DNA from 3 places in the Micromonospora sp. NPDC007230 genome. Region 1 is predicted to be linked to each of the others. Evidence: riboswitches for the same ligand, from Rfam matches in the RefSeq annotation. Region 1 holds a riboswitch; each other region holds the start of a gene.
What was found. Region 1 has a riboswitch for cyclic di-AMP ahead of ACFYML_RS06855 (C39 family peptidase). Riboswitches for the same ligand answer to the same signal wherever they lie in the genome.
Positions count from the first base shown of each region.

Region 2: linked by a shared signal. The riboswitch ahead of ACFYML_RS18350 (NlpC/P60 family protein) and the one ahead of ACFYML_RS06855 (C39 family peptidase) in region 1 are both predicted to bind cyclic di-AMP.
Region 3: linked by a shared signal. The riboswitch ahead of ACFYML_RS23860 (coiled-coil domain-containing protein) and the one ahead of ACFYML_RS06855 (C39 family peptidase) in region 1 are both predicted to bind cyclic di-AMP.

Region 1 covers NZ_JBIAFE010000003.1:353,539-356,803, forward strand. The annotation lists gene ACFYML_RS06845 (peptidoglycan-binding protein) at 1-71, shown strand, start outside; gene ACFYML_RS06850 (alpha/beta fold hydrolase) at 120-887, opposite strand; gene ACFYML_RS06855 (C39 family peptidase) at 991-1,836, opposite strand; cyclic di-AMP (ydaO/yuaA leader) riboswitch at 2,039-2,180, opposite strand; gene ACFYML_RS06860 (hypothetical protein) at 2,471-3,256, opposite strand.
Region 2 covers NZ_JBIAFE010000011.1:258,407-261,671, reverse strand. The annotation lists gene ACFYML_RS18360 (pyridoxamine 5'-phosphate oxidase family protein) at 1-21, opposite strand, end outside; gene dcd (dCTP deaminase) at 100-678, shown strand; gene ACFYML_RS18350 (NlpC/P60 family protein) at 724-1,758, opposite strand; cyclic di-AMP (ydaO/yuaA leader) riboswitch at 1,771-1,906, opposite strand; gene ACFYML_RS18345 (N-acetylmuramoyl-L-alanine amidase) at 2,139-3,265, shown strand, end outside.
Region 3 covers NZ_JBIAFE010000018.1:51,725-54,989, reverse strand. The annotation lists gene ACFYML_RS23865 (hypothetical protein) at 1-589, opposite strand, end outside; gene ACFYML_RS23860 (coiled-coil domain-containing protein) at 698-1,765, opposite strand; cyclic di-AMP (ydaO/yuaA leader) riboswitch at 1,770-1,902, opposite strand; gene ACFYML_RS23855 (cation diffusion facilitator family transporter) at 2,047-2,961, opposite strand; gene ACFYML_RS23850 (HelD family protein) at 3,053-3,265, opposite strand, start outside.

The DNA.
Region 1 (3,265 bases):
TGCTGGCCATCTACGACGGCGTCGCCCCACCCGCCCCGTCCGCCCTGCCCGCCACCGGCTGCTTCTACTGACGCAACCTGCGGTCGTGATGTCGTCGCCCTGCCTGCGGGGCGACGGCGTCACGGCCCGTCGGGCGCCGCGAACGGCGCGAGCAGGTCGAGGATGGCGGCGGGGTCCTCGACGTGCGCGTTGTGGCCGAGCCCCGGCAGCGTCGCCATCGGCACGCCCAACTCCTTGAGCTGTGCGTCGGACACCATCGGGTCCTGCTCGCCCCGGGCCAACAGCACCGGCACGTCGGTCGCGGCGAGCAGGGCGGGCAGCTGCGGCTCCCCGACCGCGAACGCGGCCGGGTCCATGGCCAGCCGCCAGCGGCCGTCCTCGCGGCGCAGCCCGGCGTCCACCACCGGGTGGTCGGGGGCGAACAGCCCGGTCAGCCCGGCCACCCGCAGGTAACGGCGGGCCGCCTCGTCCCGGCTGGCGAACCAGGTCACCGGCCGCTGGGCCAGCTCGCGGGCCTTGTCCAGCTCGGCCGGCGACCAGGCGACCTTGATGCCGAGCCCGACCACCCCGTCGATCGGAAGCTGCCGCGTCCGTGCGGCCAGCGCCAGCGCCACCACCCCGCCGAGCGAGTGCCCGAGCACCACCAGCCGGTCCCGGGGGCCGAGCCGGTCGGCGACCGGGCCGAGCCCCGCCACCACCCGGTCCGCGAGCGCCTCGAAGGAGTACGCCGGCAGTTGCGGCGACCAGCCGTGCCCGGCCAGGTCGGGGGCCAGCCAGCGGCCCGCCCAGCGGCGCTCCAGCAGCGGCGCCCAGGGCAGCCACACCTCACCGGTGGCGCCCATGCCGTGCAGCAGCAGCAGCTGGCGGGTACCCGTCTCGTCGCCCATACGGCGCAGTGTGCCACCGGACGGACACCAGGCGCGAGACCGGCCCCGGATACGACGTCGGGCACCGGCTCCTGGAGCCGGTGCCCGACGTGCAGGGGTGGGATCAGGCGGAGTAGCCGCGGGTGCCGGCCCAGTTCGCCAGATCGATGGTGGTGATCCAGTACTCGGGCAGCGCCGGGTTCGCCGAGTCGGCGATCCGCACCGTCCGGCCGTCGTCCTTGTAGCCGACCACGGCGATGTAGTGGCCGCCGGGGAACGAGTGCCAGCCGCCGTTGGTGTCGGTGGCGGAGCCGGCGATGTTGACCACCACGCCGCGGCCGTCGGTGATCGCCTTGACCACGTCGGCCTGGAGCTGGTCCATCTGCGCCGGGGTCGCGGCCTGGCCGGGGATCATGTGGGTCCGGTACGGGTTGCCCTTGACCATCTGGTTGAGCCCGCGGGTGGTGTCCTCGGCCGAGTTGGTGCCGTTCTCGCCGGCGTTCAGCGGGGCGACCATCGCGTCCTGGGTGGTCTCGACGCCGCTCGCGCTCAGCGCGTTGCGCACCGCGGCCGGACCGCAGTTCCAGTAGGCGGTCTGGGCCTCGTAGTTGTAGTCGAGGACCTTCGTCGACGGCGGCTTCGGCTTCGCCTTCGCGGTCTTCGTCACGTCCGGGTCCGGCTTGGCCGAGCTGGCCCTCGCCGACGGCGACGCGCTGGGCGAGGCGGTCGGGGACGGGGCGGCGACCCGGGCCTCGCTCCGGGTGGCGACGTCACCGAGGCGCGGGGCCAGTTCGGCGACGGCGGCGGTGGTCTCCTGCCGGACCGGCGCGTCGTTCGTGCCGGCCAGTGCCGCGCTGGCGCCGCCGGCCAGCACGAGGGCCGCGGCGGAGCCGGCGACGATCTGGTACGGGCGCTCGGTCGCGAGGCGCCGCAGCTGACGCTTCAGGTGGTGCTTCACGTGTTCCTCCACGGGGGCCGGAGCGGCACACGCCGGCCCGACGCGCGGAGTAGCTCACGCGCGTTCCTGGGCGGGGTGGCCGCGGGAAAAGAGCGCCCGGCGGACCGGGCGGCGGGGGTCGGTTACCGGAACGGACTCGCGGGTCAGGCGAGCGCCGGCACCGTGGCGCCGTGGAGGCGGGGGGAGGATCGGGGGGTGGTTCGCACGAGGTTGGAACTCCTTCCGTGGCCGCCTACCGGGTTAGCTGACGGATTCGGGCGGGAAGTAGGCCCTACCGCGGGCCTCGGCTCGCGGATTCACCCCGGTGTTGCACTGGGTCCCCGGTTCGTGAGATCACGATTGAGCGGGTCGGCGCGGCGTCGCCACTTGCGATCGAAAACCGCACCGGACGCGCTGACACTACCGGTGGGTACGCCGCCTGCCAAGCGCGCCCACCTGCGTAAACGTCAACCACCGTTACCGAGACCGGAACAGTCGGTCACTGACCCGACTCAATGGGACGACCGTTTTTAACGGGAACCGGCGGGTGCCTATCGGACATCCGGGTGGGGATCGAAGGGGAATTGCGGGGCTCGATCGCCCCGCCTGATCCGGTTGACCGTTTACCCGGTCGCCGTGACCGGGCTCACCGAATTCGGATAACGATTCAGCCGACCCGCGCCGGACGCCACCGTGCGGGGTGCGCCGCGACGGCGCCGGTCGGCACCGGGGCGAGGGTCTGGGTCACCGCCTCGGCGGGGCGTACCGGGACCGCTCCGGGGCGCACCGCCTCGGCGGCCGCGTGCGCCTCCACGGCCAGCACCCGGGCCGCCTCGGCGGCCACTTCGGCGTCCCGCCAGGCCCGCTGCTCCCGCTCGGCGGCCGCCCGCCACCGGGCCCGCCGGCCGTCGCGTACCACCCGGGTCAGGGCGATCTCCTGCTCGGCCGGATGCCGGCGCGGGTCCCACCCGTTGCGCCCGGCGAGGACGTCCGCGAGTTGCCGGGCGGTCAGGTCGCCCTGCCAGTGCGCCGTCATGGCGGCGTGGTGCAGCCACCGCTCCCGGGCCGCGTACTCGGCCGGCGTCCGGGGCGTCCGCGGCTCGGGCAGCACGGCGGCCCCCGCGAACCGCCGGGCGGCCGCCTCGGCCTCGTCGTACGCCCGCCAGGCCCGGTCGACCTCGTCGTGCGCGGTCAGCCACTGCTCGCGCCACCGGCGGGCGGTCTGCCGGGCCCCGGCGGCGGCGACCGCCACCTCGTCGGCGTACCGGCGCAGGTCGGCGCGGCGGGCGGCCGCCACGGCGGCCGGGTCGGGGGCGGGATCCGGCGGAGTCCCCCGCTCGGGCCGGGCGACCAGGGCGGCGAGCACCCCCAGGGCGAGCACGAGCAGGGCCGACCAGATGGCGGCGGCCGCGGGAACCTCGGTCAGGAAGTGGTAGAGAAGGGTCTGCTTCATGGTCGGCAC
Region 2 (3,265 bases), on a different contig from region 1:
GAATTCGGACCAGGAAGCCATGCGGACATTCTATCGAACACGTGTACGAAGATGTAGTCCGACACGCAGGTCGCCCGTACCGGTCGCTATGGTGTTCCGATGCTGCTCTCCGACCGCGACCTGGTCTCCGAGATCAAGGCGGGCGCACTCGCGCTGGAGCCCTTCGAGCCTACGCTGGTGCAGCCGTCCAGCATCGACGTACGCCTGGACCGGCTCTTCCGGGTCTTCAACAACCACCTCTACACGCACATCGACCCGTCCCAGCAGCAGGACGACCTGACCTCGATGGTGGAGGTACCCGAGGGCGAGCCGTTCGTGCTGCACCCGGGCGAGTTCGTGCTCGCCTCGACGCTCGAGGTGATCTCGCTGGGCGACCAGCTCGCCGGCCGGCTCGAGGGCAAGTCCAGCCTGGGCCGGCTCGGGCTGCTCACCCACTCCACCGCCGGCTTCATCGACCCGGGCTTCTCCGGGCACGTCACGCTGGAACTCTCCAACGTGGCCAACCTGCCGATCACGCTCTGGCCCGGCATGAAGATCGGCCAGCTCTGCATCTTCCGGCTCTCGTCGCCGGCCGAGCACCCGTACGGCTCGGCGGTCTACGGCTCGCGCTACCAGGGGCAGCGCGGGCCGACCCAGAGCCGGTCCTGGCAGAACTGGCGTACCTGGCCGACCCGCTGAGCACGACGCAGGGGCTCCCGCGACGCGGAAGCCCCTGCGTACCCGTCAGCCCGGGCGGCCGTAGCTGTTGATCTGGCCGTCGTCGACGCGTTTCATCGTGATCGGCTTGCCGGACTGGGAGGCGTGCACCACCCAGCCGCCGCCGACGTACATCCCGACGTGGTGCAGGTCGCTGTAGTAGAAGACCAGGTCACCGGGGCGTAGCTCGCCGCGGCTCACCCGCCGGGTGACGTCGTGCTGCTCGCGGGCGTTGTGCGGCAGGGAGACCCCGGCCTTGGCCCAGGCCGCCATGGTCAGGCCGGAGCAGTCGTAGTGGTCCGGGCCGGCGGCACCCCAGACGTAGATCTTGCCGATCTGGGCGCAGGCGAACTTGACCGCGACACCGGCCGGGCCGCCCGGGTAGCCGGCGGGGCAGGGCGCGGGACGCAGTGGTCCGCCGCCGCCGTTGCCGTACACCTTGAGCCGGAGCTTCTGGAGCCGGGCGATCTCGGCGTCGATCTGCTTCTTCTGGGCCGCGAGCTGAGCTTCGGTACGGGCCAGCTGGGCGACCATCGCGTCCAACGGCTTCTTCTTCGCGGCCAGCTCGTCGCGCAGCTCCATGACGGCCTGCACCTGCTCGTGCTGGTGGTGCGCGAAGCGGTCGAGCAGTTCGAGGCTGTTGACCACCTCGCTCGGCGACCGGCTGCCCAGCAGGGCGTTGACGGTGGAGAGGTTGTTGCCCTTGTACGCGTCGGCGGCCAGCCCGCTGACCTGCCCGAGGGCGGCGTCGACCTGGGCCTCGAGCGGGGCGATCTGCTTCGCCAGCGCGTCGGCCTGCTTGCGCCGGACGGCGAGCTTTCCGCGGGTGGAGTTGACCTGTTCGATGATCGGTTCGAGCTTGTTCCAGTCCTGGTCGATCTGGCGCTCGATCTCGGTGACCGACGGTTCGGCGTGGGCCGCCGTGGCGCCGCCGGTCAGGACGACGGCGGTGCCGACCAGGGCGGCGAGGGCAATGGTGAAGCGGGACCAGCGTGAACGCGGCGCAGCCGTCGACCGGTCGACCGACCGGTCCGACGGTGGCCGCGGGGCATGGTGTGCCACCGGGCTCCGTACTCCTTCTTCCTGACCGCCTACCGGGTTAGCTGACGGGTTCGGACGGGAAGGGAGCCGCCCTACCGCAGTGGCTGCGGATTCACCCCAGGTACCTGGGTCCCCGGCTCGCCTGGCGGCGACTCGGCGGTGTCGGACCGTCACCACCCGGGATGGACGGTGAACCTACCGGTCGACGACTGACCAGAGTAGGGACCGTCGTTATCAATCCGCAACCCGATCCGCCGTGACACTCCGTACGCAGATTCGGAAACCACCCGACGGTGAAGGTTTTTTACGCCCATCATCACCACCTGGAAAGGTATTGACCTGGGGCCATCTGCGGAGTGAGGGTGGGGACGCAGTCACCCCCATCCCTATCTGGAGGTTCGATGCACCTCTCAGCACTGCCACCGCGCAGACGGATACTGCTGGCCGCCGCCGTCGCGGCGGCCACCGCTCTCGCGACCAGCGGTCCCACCGCGGCGGCGCCCCTCACCGTCGCCGGCACCACCGACAGCCCGGACCGGCAGCAGCAGTACGCCGCCGCGGCGGCGGAGTACGGCGTGCCGCAGAGCGTCCTGCTCGGCGTCTCCTACCTGGAGTCCCGCTGGGACACCCACTCCGGCCGGCCCAGCACCAGCGGCGGCTACGGCCCGATGCACCTCACCGACGCGCAGCAGGTCGCCTCGACCCCGTCCAGCGCGCACGTGGACGAGAACGAGGACCCCCGCGGCGACGAGTCCCGTCCGCTCACCGTCGACCTGACCGCCGCCGCCGCGCCTTCCGGGGACACCCTGCCCGTGGCGTCGCTGCAGACCCTGGACACCGCCGCCGACCTCACCGGCGTGTCGAAGGAGACGCTGCGCGACGACGCGGCGGCCAACATCCGCGGCGGCGCGGCCCTGCTGGCGTCGTACCAGCAGAAACTGGGCGGGCCGGTCGGCGCCGGCAGCGACCCGGCGGCCTGGTACGGCGCGGTGGCCCGGTACTCCGGCGCGGACACCGAGGACGCGGCGGCGGCCTTCGCCGACGAGGTGTACGACCAGATCGGCCAGGGCGCCAGCCGGACCACCGACGACGGCCAGCGGGTGACCCTCGCCGCCGCCGCGGTGACGCCGGACCAGTCCGGGCTGCACAAGCTCGGCCTGCGCCGCGCCGAGCGGCCGGACGGCCTGGAGTGCCCGGTCCGCCTCGCCTGCGAGTGGATCCCCGCACCGTACGGGGAGTACACGATCCCCGAGACGACCATCGTGGACTACGGCAACTACGACATCGGCAACCGGCCGGCTCAGCAGAAGCTCGAATACATCATCATCCACGACACCGAGGGCTACTTCGGCCCGAGCGTACGGCTGGTCCAGGACGTGACCTACCTGGGCTGGCACTACACGCTGCGCTCGGTGGACGGCTACGTCGCCCAGCACATCAAGGCCAAGGACGTCGGCTGGCAGGCCGGCAACTGGTACGTCAACGCCAAGTCCATCGGCATCGAGCACGAGGGCTTCGCCGGCCACGG
Region 3 (3,265 bases), on a different contig from region 1:
GCGGCCATGATTCGGCCTCCGCGCCGCCAGGCGGCGCTCCGGGCCGAATGAAGGCCGGTCTGACCCCGCGCCGCGACCGGAAGCCGTCGCTGGAGCCGTCGGCCGGCCGCCGGGTCGCCGACGTGGCGCGGCGCAGCCGTCCCCACGGCTTGTAGGTGGACAGCACGGTCATCAGGATCAGCAGGCTGCTGGAGACCGCCGGCGGGATGACCAGGTCCAGCCGGTCCCGGGTGGCGAGCTCGGGCCCCAGCTCGGCGAGCCCGCGCACGGTCGGGGTGAGCAGCAGCAGGACCAGGCCGAGCATCCCGGTGGTGATCGCGAACTTCACCAGCACCCAGCGCCAGCGCAGCAGGCCCCACGGGGTGAGCAGCGCGCTCGCCAGCCCGACCAGCCAGACCGCCACGCTCAGCGGCGCGAAGAGGTATGTGACCAGCAGCCCGGCGGCCGGATAGACCACCTCCGGGTCGGCGCCGCGCAGCCCGGCGATGCCGAGGGTGACCAGCACCAGGTCGGCGCCGAGCCAGCCCAGCGAGGTGACCAGGTGCAGGGTGAGCAGTGCCTTGCGCGTGGTGGGCGAGAGTCGGCTCATGCCCTCGATGCTCGGCCGTCGCCGGCCCGGCGTCGTGGGCCGCGCGACGACATCCGGCGTACGTCGGTGGGCGTACGGTGGCCCGCCGGGCGGCGGGCCACCGCGGGCTCAGTACACCGACAGGTGCACGTGGTTGGTGTGGTCGCTGGACGGGTCGCCGTTGCCCCCGCTGTACGCCTTCCACCCGCTGCTGGGCAGCCAGATCTGCTTGTACCAGATCACGTAGAGCACGGCGAGCGGGTCGGCATTGCGGATGAAGTACGCGGCCAGGTTGTTGCCGTACGTCTTGTCGCCGCCGGTGGCCACCCCGCCGAAGCCGTTCTTCTGGGCGGCGAAGTCGCAGGCCCGGCCCTTGGGATGCTCACCCGAGCCGCTGGGCCGGTAGCAGGAGACGTACCGGGTGAACCCGGCCGCCTTGGCCTGCTGGAGCGCGTGCAGCGTGCGCGGGGTGATGCAGCCGTCGGCGGGCGTCGGGTCGTTGACGCTGCACGACTCCGCGGGCCAGGAACCGTCGGCGTTGCGCTTCGCGGGGGTGGCGTTGGCCCGGGACGTGCCCTGCACGCTGCCGCCGGCGGTGCCGGTGGTTCGGTTGTTCGCCACCTCCAGCGCGCGTTCCGCCTGTGCCTTGCGCTTGGCCATGATCGCGACCTGCTTGCGATGTTCCCGGATCTCGCCGTTGAGCGCGTTCTGGGTGCGGGTGGCCTGGTCCCGGGTGTCGATCAGGTCGCGCAGGGCCCGGTCCTCGTGTGCGGCGACCTGCTGCAGGGTGAGCGCCCGGTCCATGAAGCCCTCCGGGTTGCTGCTGCCGAGCAGCGCCGCGGCGGTGCCGAGCCGCCCGGTCCGGTAGGCCAACCCGGCGAGCTCACCGACCTTGGCGTCGCGTACACCCAGCTCGCTGTTGATCGTCTTGAGCTGGGCGGTGAGCTGCTGCTGCCGGCTCACCGACCGGTTCAACGCGGTCCGCGCCTCCAGCCAGCCCTTGCTGGCCGCGTCGAGCTGCGCGCGCAGCGCCGGTGTGCCGCCCTCGTCGTCGCCGGGTGCGGCGGCGAGCAGGCCGGTCGGGGGAGCCGCCGAGGCGGGGGAGACCGGCGTGGCCGCGACGCCGAGGGCGAGCGCCGCGACGAGCAGGGCCGCCAACCGGGCGGCCGTCCTTCGTACAGGTGCCACTGGTGGCATTCACGTGTCCTTCCGTCAACCGCCGACCGGGTTAGCTGACGGGTTCGGGACGGAAGATCCCTACCGCTGACGCGGATGCACCCCAGGTACGTGGTTCCCCGGCTCGCCGTGCTGTGGCGATTAGGCGACGGCCACCGCGGACGCTGCTGGGCGTCGCCCGGCGGAAGCCGCGACCGAGCCTACCGGCGCTGTTCCGGCCCGTCGCCGTAGGCGGCGAACGGGAATCGGGCATAAGCCGGCACTAGTGCACAATAGCCACTTGGAATTAAGGTTGTCCTCAATTACCACTCGACGGATCCGCACGCGCCGGGTGACGCCCCGGGTTCGATCTGCAACGTGGCGTGATCGATCCGGAAGTCATCGTGCAGCGCGGCCCGCGCGGCGGCGAGCACCTCGCCCACCTCGGCGTCGGGGGTGGTGGTCAGGTGCGCCGAGGCCACGTCCATGCCGGAGGTGAGCGTCCAGACGTGCAGGTCGTGCACCTCGGCGACGCCGGGCACCGCGGCCAGCCGGTCGTGCACGGCGGTCACCTGCAGGTGTTCCGGGGCGGCCTGCACCAGGATGCGGACCGCGGCCCGGCCGAGCCGCCAGGTGCGCGGCAGGATGAACAGCCCGATCGCGACGGCCACCAGCGGGTCCGCCCACCACCACTCGGTGAACGTGATGACCAGGGCGGCGCCGATCACGCCGAGCGAGCCGAGCAGGTCGCCGAGCACCTCCAGGTAGGCCCCGCGCAGGTTGATGCTCTCCTGCGCCCCGCTGCGCAGCAGCCCGAACGCGACCAGGTTGGCGAGCAGGCCGAGCACCGCCACGGCGAGCATCGGCCCGGCGAGGACCTCCGGTGGCTCGCCGAACCGGCGGACGGCCTCGACGAGCACGTACGCGGCGACCGCGCCGAGCAGCACCGCGTTGGCGAGGGCGGCCAGCACCTCCAGCCGGTAGAGCCCGAAGGTGCGCTGCGGATCGGTCTCGGCGCGCCGGGTGGCGGTGATCGCGGCCAGCGCCATGCCGATGCCGAGGACGTCGGTGAACATGTGCCCGGCGTCGGAGAGCAGGGCCAGCGAGCCGGTCGCGAAGGCGGTCGCCGCCTCGACCACCATCAGGGCGCTGAGCAGCCCGAAGGCGGCCCAGAGCCGGCCCCGGTGGCGGTGCGCGGCGTTGGCGACCGTGCCGCTGTGGTCATGACCTGCGCCCACGCCCACACCCTTCCGTTCCGCACCCCGGCCCGACCCAATCTATGCTCACATCGCTATATGTGCGAGTGAATGGGGGTCGCCGGAGCCGCCGTCAGCCCACCGGGTCGAGGGTGGTGAGGCGCTGGGTGGCCCGGGAGAGCGCCACGTAGAGCGTGCGGACGCCGGACCCCGGATCGGCCCGGATCTCGCTCGGGGCCACCAGCACCACGCCGTCGTACTCCATGCCCTTGGCCTGGAGGCTGGTCACCACCTGCAGCCGGCCGCCGCCCAGCTCGCCCAGCCAGCCGGCGACCTCGTCCCGGCG